Regions from separate parts of the Leuconostoc garlicum genome, predicted to be linked through region 1. Evidence: predicted binding sites of a transcription regulator. Region 1 holds the regulator's gene; each other region holds the start of a gene.
The links. The regulator LexA, encoded in region 1, represses DNA repair genes until DNA is damaged. The targets are predictions, from matches to a motif close to CNAACANNTGTTNG.
Positions count from the first base shown of each region.

Region 2: A9176_RS05600 (FtsK/SpoIIIE family DNA translocase) is a predicted target of LexA. The motif match lies at 736-749, and genes of this name have one in related genera.
Region 3: recA (recombinase RecA) is a predicted target of LexA. The motif match lies at 1,463-1,476, and genes of this name have one in related genera.
Region 4: dinB (DNA polymerase IV) is a predicted target of LexA. The motif match lies at 1,310-1,323, and genes of this name have one in related genera.

Region 1 is NZ_CP016329.1:1,467,951-1,470,157, forward strand. Features, by position in the region: gene A9176_RS07410 (lysophospholipid acyltransferase family protein) at 1-442, shown strand, start outside; gene A9176_RS07415 (YneF family protein) at 453-686, opposite strand; gene lexA (transcriptional repressor LexA) at 969-1,610, shown strand; gene pyrE (orotate phosphoribosyltransferase) at 1,655-2,207, opposite strand, start outside.
Region 2 is NZ_CP016329.1:1,085,791-1,087,997, forward strand. Features, by position in the region: gene A9176_RS05585 (AI-2E family transporter) at 1-28, shown strand, start outside; gene A9176_RS05590 (tRNA (cytidine(34)-2'-O)-methyltransferase) at 25-537, shown strand; tRNA gene A9176_RS05595 (tRNA-Glu) at 607-678, shown strand; gene A9176_RS05600 (FtsK/SpoIIIE family DNA translocase) at 806-2,207, shown strand, end outside.
Region 3 is NZ_CP016329.1:44,719-46,925, forward strand. Features, by position in the region: gene A9176_RS00235 (response regulator transcription factor) at 1-134, opposite strand, end outside; gene recA (recombinase RecA) at 249-1,394, opposite strand; gene pgsA (CDP-diacylglycerol--glycerol-3-phosphate 3-phosphatidyltransferase) at 1,527-2,108, opposite strand; gene A9176_RS00250 (helix-turn-helix domain-containing protein) at 2,118-2,207, opposite strand, start outside.
Region 4 is NZ_CP016329.1:24,731-26,937, reverse strand. Features, by position in the region: gene A9176_RS00150 (phospho-sugar mutase) at 1-502, shown strand, start outside; gene rplS (50S ribosomal protein L19) at 623-982, shown strand; gene dinB (DNA polymerase IV) at 1,346-2,207, shown strand, end outside.

The DNA of each region.
Region 1 (2,207 bases):
AATTGAATTGTTTAAGTTCCCCCCACTTGCGTGGCTCATCCGAGCCGCTGGTGCGTTCCCCGTGGATCGTGAAAACGTTGGGCCCAGTGTGATTAAAGTCCCCGTGCGCGAATTGAAATCCGGTGACCGATCATTGATCATGTTCCCTTCCGGTTCACGCCACAGCGCTGAACTCAAATCTGGTACCATCTTAATTGCCAAGATGTCTGGTAAGCCAATTGTACCAGCTGTATATCAGGGGCCAGTTAAGTTTAGTCAACTCTTCAAGCGTAACAATACAACGATTAATTTCGGGGAACCGATCGTGGTTGATCGCAAAGATAAGTTGGACAAAGAAAACATTACCAAATATACACAAATGATTCAAGATGCGTTTGATCGCTTAGACCAAGAAATCAATCCTGATTTTGTCTATATTGATCCAAAACACGAAAAAAAATAAGCCTTCTGGCTTATTTTTTTTGTGCACGTTCGCTTTGTTGCTTCATTTGTGCCATCATTTGTGCCAACTTCTTTTGTGATGGCTTTTGTCCCATTGACATCATCATTGATTTCATCATTTCTTCTGAAATCGGTGGGTTTTTGGCAAGATAGTTCTTCATGGCGTTACGTGCGAGGAAGAAACCTGCAATCAAGCCGATAACCAAGCCAATAACGAAAATCAAGATTGAAAGTCCTGTGTTCATGGTTAAATAACCCCTTAATAAAATTGTCTACCAACCATTATAACACAAAATCCAGGTTGACAGGACGATTAACCCGATGAATACCGGCAGTAAACGACCTTATAGCACGTTTTTTTTACCACTCAGCGGCCACCTGTGGGCGTTGTTTTCAAATTTTTGGTAAAGATTCCCCCAATTTATCGGGTGTCATGAGCCGAAAACGAACAAACGTTTGATTTCTGTTCCCACTTTCGCTATAATGAAATCATATTAAATCGTTTATTATTAAGGAATATACCCATCATGGCAATCAAAATTCAAGAAAGCAAACAACTCCAAGTTTTGCGTTTCATTCATGAAGCACAAACCAACAATGGTTATCCGCCAACAGTACGTGAAGTTGGTGAAGCAGTCGGCCTATCGTCGTCTTCTACCATTCACGGGCACATCGAACGCTTAGTAAAAAAAGGCTACTTGTTAAAAGACGCCTCAAAGCCACGCGCCCGTGCTATTGAAGTAACAGATTTAGGGTTGGAAGCATTAGGTGTGTCCACCACACCTGGTCGCATTCCGGTTCTAGGTCAAGTGACAGCTGGTACGCCAATTCTCGCAGTTGAAGAAGAAGCCACTGAGTTTTTCCCAATCCCAGATAACTTGATGCAGTTTGACGGCGATATGTTTATGCTCAACGTCCGTGGCAATTCAATGGTCAACATCGGTATCTTGGACGGCGATAAAGTGATCGTGCGGAAACAAGATAATGCCGATAATGGTGATGTTGTTGTCGCGATGAATGACGATGACGAAGCAACTGTTAAGCGTTTCTTCCGTGAAGCCGATCATTTCAGATTACAACCTGAAAATGATGCCATGGCACCAATTATTTTAGATAATGTGACCATTCTCGGTAAAGTTATTGGCTTGTACCGCGATGCCATTTATTAATCAAAAAAGCTGAACGATCATCGTCGTTCAGCTTTTTTACTTGTTTAAGCTTGCCAATCAGCTGGTGATTGTTGCCATGCTTTTAAGGTTGCCAATTGCGAAGCATTCAAGTCGCCTCGCGCAATGGCGGCATCGATGAGTTGTGAATAGGTTGTCAAGGACTGAAATGTTAACCCTGCTTGCGCAAAGTTATCCACGCCAGCCGGTAATTCATATGAAAAGATTGAGACAACGCCCAACACGTCAGCGCCTGCCTTGCGAACCGCTTCAACAGCGCCCAAAACTGACCCACCAGTTGAAATCAAATCATCAATCAAAACCACTTTTTTACCAGCCACTTCGGCACCTTCTGTTTGCCGACCAGCACCATGATCTTTTGGCTTTGAGCGAACATAAATCATGGGCTTGTTCAACGTTTCAGCTACCCAAGCCGCGTGTGGGATACCGGCCGTGGCAACACCACCGACGATTTCAACATCCCCATAATGGGTCGTAATGAGTTCAGCCAAACCTTTAAAAATATTTTGACGGACTTCAGGATAACCGATCGTCATGCGGTTATCGGTATAAATTGGGCTTTTAATGCCAGAGGCCCAA
Region 2 (2,207 bases), 380 kb from region 1:
AGAAGGAACGGAAGAAGTAGAACAATGACAAATCATATTGTGTTATTTGAACCGGTAATGCCGGCTAACACTGGTAATATTGCCAGAACAACTGCGGGAACGGATGCCGTGTTACATCTGATTGAGCCTTTAGGGTTTGAATTAGATGATAAGCATGTGAAGCGTGCCGGATTGGATTACTGGGAACATGTCCAATTGGTCAAGCACGATAGTCTCCCAGATTTTCTGGACACCTTGCGTGAGACGGATCATCTCTATTTAGTTTCAAAGTTTGCGAACTACGACTATACCCAACCTGATTATTCGGTGACTGATGGCGATCATTATTTCCTCTTTGGTAAAGAAACGACTGGCTTGCCAGAAGTCTTTATGCGCCAAAACCCAGATAAAGCGATTCGTATTCCACAAGATGACACGCATATTCGATCATTAAACTTATCAAATACTGTGGCAATTGTCTTATATGAGGCATTGCGTCAACAAAGTTTCCCGAATTTGGAAACAACGCACACTTACGAACAAGATAAATTGAAATAAAGTGTTGACAAGGGGCGAAAATCTTGCTACTATAATATAGTTGTTTCAGTTATGAAACACACTGACCATGGCTCGTTGGTCAAGTGGCTAAGACGCTGCCCTTTCACGGCGGAATCGAGAGTTCGATTCTCTCACGAGCTATATCAAGTCGCAACTTCGGTTGCGGCTTTTTATGTTTTCAGGACAATCATTAAAAAGCGAACACCAGTTTGATTTGGTTTCATGATAAAATAAAAGACATAACGATCAGATTTAGAGGGTATGGATTTTGGCAACTCGTAAAACACCGCAACGCCGACGCACAACTGCATCAACTCGAAAAAAAAGCATGAATGCTGTGATTGGCAAAAACATTGCCTTGCTTTTAAGCATCTTTTTAGGCGTCATGGGGACGTTTAAATTGGGCTTGTTAGGTGCCTACGTGGCCAATGTTTTTCGCCTGGGGTTTGGTAATTTATATCTTGGCGTATTAGTACCCCTGACGGTGTTATTGAGCTATGTGATGATTTATAAGCGGTTACCAAAGATTGCACGGCATTTTTGGCTGGGGGCCATCATGGCGTTTGTTGCACTGTTAACATTATCGTCGTTGTTATTTTTTACCTATACCGTGAAAAATAGCAATGGCTATGTCCAAACGGTGATGACATTGAGTGGTCAAGATTTCGCCAATAAATCTGCCAATACCCCCGTTGGTGGTGGAGTAGTTGGTGCCATGCTCTATAATGGCTGCTTTACATTAGTTGCCAATATCGGGACTTGGCTGCTTGCCCTAATCTTACTATTGAGTGGCGTGATTATTTTCTTTAGAATTCCGGCGCGTGATTTAACGCAAAAAGGGATTGAAAAAGCACAAAATGGGGTGGCCTATGTGCAAGAACAGCGCGCGAACATGCCGCCACGTGAACCTTTGTTTAAACGGCGGGAACGTCCCAAAAAGAGCATTACGGACTTTGGCGATGATCCGTTAGGTGTGAAAACAACCAAAACTGCCACAGTTGAACCAGTGGTACCACCCGTTACCGCGCCGGCTACTGAATTTGTCGAACCGGAAATTAAATGGCAGGGACCAGTGGCGCCGACTGAAACAGCACCAACGCCGGCACCAGCTGTGTCGACCCCTAAGCCAGCAAGCGCACCGGCACCAGTGTCTGATGCAGGCGATGATGATGAGCCATTGGCTTTGGCGACGGAAACGTCAGGGCAAGATAATCCAGATTATGAATTGCCAACGGCTGATTTGTTAACCAAGGTATCGCCAACTGATCAGACTAAGGAATTCCAAAGTTTGACAGAAAAATCACGTCTCGTGCATGATACGCTGTTAAGCTTTGGTGTTGAAGCAGAAGTGACGAGTGTGTCACTTGGGCCAACTGTGACCCAGTATGAATTGAAACCAGGTCAAGGGGTTAAGGTTAATCGAATTGCCAATTTGGCCGATGATTTAGCATTGGCCTTAGCAGCCAAGTCGATTCGTATTGAAGCCCCAATTCCGGGAAAACCTTATGTTGGTATTGAAGTGCCTAATGACACGCAAGCCACCGTTGGCTTCCGCGATATGATTGAACAGGCGCCAAAGGATGATGGCCATCCATTAAATGTCCCATTGGGGCGTGATGTGACCGGTAATATCATTATGGCTAATCTAGCCGACATGCCGCATTTGCTGA
Region 3 (2,207 bases), 240 kb from region 1:
TGCTGTTGACTGGCTAATTGATAAGCCGTCTGGCCATCTTCTGCCAATGTGACGTCATAATTATTTTCTTCCAGGTTATATTGCAATAACGTTGAAATTGCTGCTTCATCATCCACTACTAAAATTTTTGTCATGATCCAAACACATCTTTTTTAATTATGATGTCTGCCTCTCTAATTGTTTGCTTAATTGCATTGTAACAAAAAAAATGGACACGCCCTAGCGTTTCCATTTATTCTTTACAGGATTTATACAATTGGTTCGTCCGTTAAATCATCATCGTCATCCGTGACTAATGCCAGTGTTTCTGGGGCTTCAATTGTCTCATCATCAGCCTCTTCTACTGGCAATTCACCATCACCAATCCCAAAGGCATTACGAACTTTAGCATAGATTTCTTGACGCATCGCAGCATTTTCGGGTGCATCCAAGAATTCTTTCGCTTTTTCACGGCCTTGGCCAACCTTGATATCACCGTAATAGTAGAAGGCACCGGCCTTACGGATAATTTCTTGTTCCGCACCGAGATCCAAAATTTCACCAGTTTGTGAAATCCCCTTCCCGTACATGATATCAACTTCAGCAACCTTAAATGGTGGCGCCACCTTATTCTTAACCACTTTGACTTTCGTTAAGTTTCCAGTCACATCTGTGCCATCTTTAATTTGGGTTGACCGACGCACTTCCAAACGAATCGTTGAATAGAATTTCAACGCACGGCCACCAGGGGTTGTTTCGGGGTTACCAAACATCACCCCAATCTTTTCACGAATTTGGTTGATAAAAATCGCAACTGTCCCAGTACGGTTCAATGTACCAGCTAATTTACGCAAGGCTTGGCTCATCAAACGGGCTTGCAAGCCAACGTGTGAGTCGCCCATTTCTCCTTCGATTTCTGCACGTGGTACCAACGCTGCCACAGAATCCACAACGATAATATCCACTGCCCCAGATTGTACCAACGCATCCGCAATTTCTAACCCTTGTTCACCAGTATCAGGTTGTGACAAAAGTAATTCGTCCTTTTTAACACCCAAAGCTTCAGCGTATTTTACATCCAAGGCATTTTCGGCATCAATATAGGCGGCTGTCCCACCGGCTTTTTGCACTTCAGCAACGGCGTGTAACGCCAACGTTGTTTTACCAGAAGATTCTGGCCCATAAATTTCAATAATACGTCCTTTAGGATAGCCACCGACGCCTAAAGCAACATCTAGCTTAACTGATCCTGAAGGATAAGTCTCAACTTGTGTCAGTGCATTATCACCCAACACCATGATTGATCCCTTACCGAAATTCTTTTCGATACGCTTTAAAGCTTCATCAAGTGCCGCCTTACGGCCGCTTGCTTGACTATCTTTATCGTCTTTTTTAGTCGTCTTTTTTGTGACCATTTTTAGCTAACTCCTTTTATCTTACCTCAATAGTGTACCTGTTTCTAAACGTAAAAGCAAGCATTTAACGAACAATTGTTCGACAGTGTTCGTACCTTATTTGATGATACGAAAAAAGCGCTTATCGCGCTTTTATAGACCGTCAGAAAAGACCACTCGGTTCTGCCAGAAATAGTCAATCCCTGAATAAATTGTAAAGATCACCGCAATCCACAATAAGATTTCCCCAATCGGCAACCCAATCGCGGTAAATGGCACATCTTTAAGATATAAGAAGAAAATTGCAAACATTTGCGAGAAAGTCTTGATTTTACCTGGCATCTGCGCCGCTAAGACCTTCCCATTATTTTCTACAATTAAGGTACGTAAGCCAGTAACCGCTAGTTCACGAATCACAATCACGGCAGTCATCCAAGCTGGTACCACGTTGAACCCAGTCAAAAAGATCAAGGCTGTCATGACCAACAACTTATCGGCCAACGGATCGGCAAACTTACCAAAATTCGTCACCAAATGTTGACGACGGGCAATTTGACCATCCAAAAAATCCGTTATTGATGCTACCGCAAACACAATGGCAGCAAGCAACCAATTCAATGGCAACATCACGCCTGTCACGTCAAGTGATTGCCAAGCATAAGGCACCGATAATAGTAAGATAAAAACCGGAATAAGAATAATACGAAAAACAGTGAGTTGATTTGGAAGATTCATAATTGCCCCTTACTTATTGAGATTGAACAGAACGTTCCAAAATGGCGTTGCCGTTCCAATAACTGCCACTTTTTGATCATCAAAGGTCATCGTTGCATT
Region 4 (2,207 bases), 220 kb from region 1:
TGGCTATCTCGTTAAGCCTTTTGCCCACGATAAAGATGCCATTCAAGCCCTCGTGTTGTTTGCAGAAGTAGCGGCTTACTATAAGTCACAAAGCCAAACATTTGCGGATGGTTTGCAAGCTTTGTTTGACAAGTACGGCTATTTTGAAGAAAAGACGATTAGTTTGGACTTCCCAGGTGTGCATGGCAATGACGATATGGCAAAAATCATTGCCAAGTTCCGTGATCATCAACCGGAAACGATTGGGGGGATTGCTGTTAGCCGCGTGCAAGACTTCTCGACTGGTCTAGAAACTGATGCTGATGGTCAAGTCACAACATTGACACAGCCAAAAGCTAATGTCTTGAAGTATTGGTTAGCTGATGGCTCATGGGTGGCTGTACGCCCATCAGGGACTGAACCAAAGTTGAAGTTCTATATTGGGGTCACTTCTGATTCACAAGCTGCTTCACAAGCCAAAATTGACACGATCACAGCAGATTTGATGACTTATACAAAATAATGCTAGACATGGCATGAATTATTTGTTACACTAAGAAAAGCCGTAAGGCAATATTAACGATAATCCGCTGTGCGTTTAGCCTGAGGGCGAGTGTAAGATTGTCGGCTAGGAGAATGACCAATGCGTCAAAACAGTATTTTAGAAAACGTTACATCAGTACAATTGCGTTCTGACATCCCTGACTTCCGCGCTGGTGACACTGTTAAGGTGTACGCTAAGATCGTCGAAGGTTCACGTGAACGTATCCAATTGTTCGAAGGTGTTGTTATCAAGCGTAAGGGTGCTGGTATTCAAGCAACTTACACAGTGCGTAAGATCTCATCTGGTGTTGGTGTGGAACGTACGTTCCCATTGCACTCACCACGTGTTGATAAGATTGAAGTTGTACGCTATGGTGCCGTTCGTCGTGCCAAGTTGTACTACCTCCGCGCTTTGCAAGGTAAGGCAGCGCGTATCAAGGAACGTCGTCGCGACGTATAATCCGAGAAAAGACACCGCGAGGTGTCTTTTTTTATATTAAAATACCGGCAATCTCACCGGATTTTTTGGGGGACACGGGAAAATAATATGGGATATGGACTTGTCATAGAGGCGTAATATAATAGCAAAAGTTGTGATATATGCAAAAATCGCATGAAGGTATATAATAAAAACATACTCAAAGATATTTGAGTTTCATTACTCCCCTAGTAATGTTTCAATCAGCCCCCCCAATTACTGATTGATAAATCGATAGCTACGGTTATCATCCCCTGACCATTGCCCTCTTCGGTCAGGGTTTTTTTTATGGCATTCGGCCGTGTTGTGCGAACCCATGTTCGTTAAATGTGATAAGATAGGGATATGACAGAGTTTTTATTGACAACTGATACACGTAAAATTCTCCATGTTGATATTGACGCCTTCTATGCCCAAGTCGAAATGCGTGACAATCCGGCATTACGCCACCAGCCATTAATCATTTCGCGTGACCCAGCAGAAACTGGGGGTCGTGGGGTGGTGACGACGGCGAACTATGTCGCGCGCCAACTCGGCATTCATTCGGCCATGCGATCCGCAGAAGCACGGCGTTTAGCGCCAGATGGGATCTTTTTGACCCCAGATTTTGCCAAGTATAAAGCCATTTCTAAGCAAATTCATGCCATTTTTCGGACAATTACACCAAAAATTGAGCCGGTGGCGTATGATGAGGCCTACTTAGATGTGACCGATAATGCGTTGTCGGGCGCAATGTTGGCTGCCGAGTTACGACACGATATCTATAAACAGACGCGGTTGACCAGTTCGGTGGGCGTATCGTATAACAAACTATTAGCAAAGTTGGGGTCTGAATTTAATAAGCCAAACGGCGTGACGGTCATTACGCCGGAAAACCGTCTCGCTTTTTTAGACCACTTACCAATTGGTGAATTTCGCGGCGTTGGTGAGAAAACGCAAGCCAAGTTAGCAGCGCTTAACGTACTTGATGGTGCCGCATTGCGGCAATTATCACGCGAAACGTTAGTGGCGCAGTTTGGTAAATTAGGTGAAAATCTTTACTGGCAGGCGCGTGGTGTCCATTTTGGTGAAGTGAAGTGGCAACGCCAACAGCAATCAGTGGGTAAAGAGGAAACTTTTGCGCAGTTTTTACACCATGATGAACTGGTACGTGCCGAATTTAAAAAGTTAGCGAATGGTATGATTGCGGCTTTGAAGGCCCGTGGGT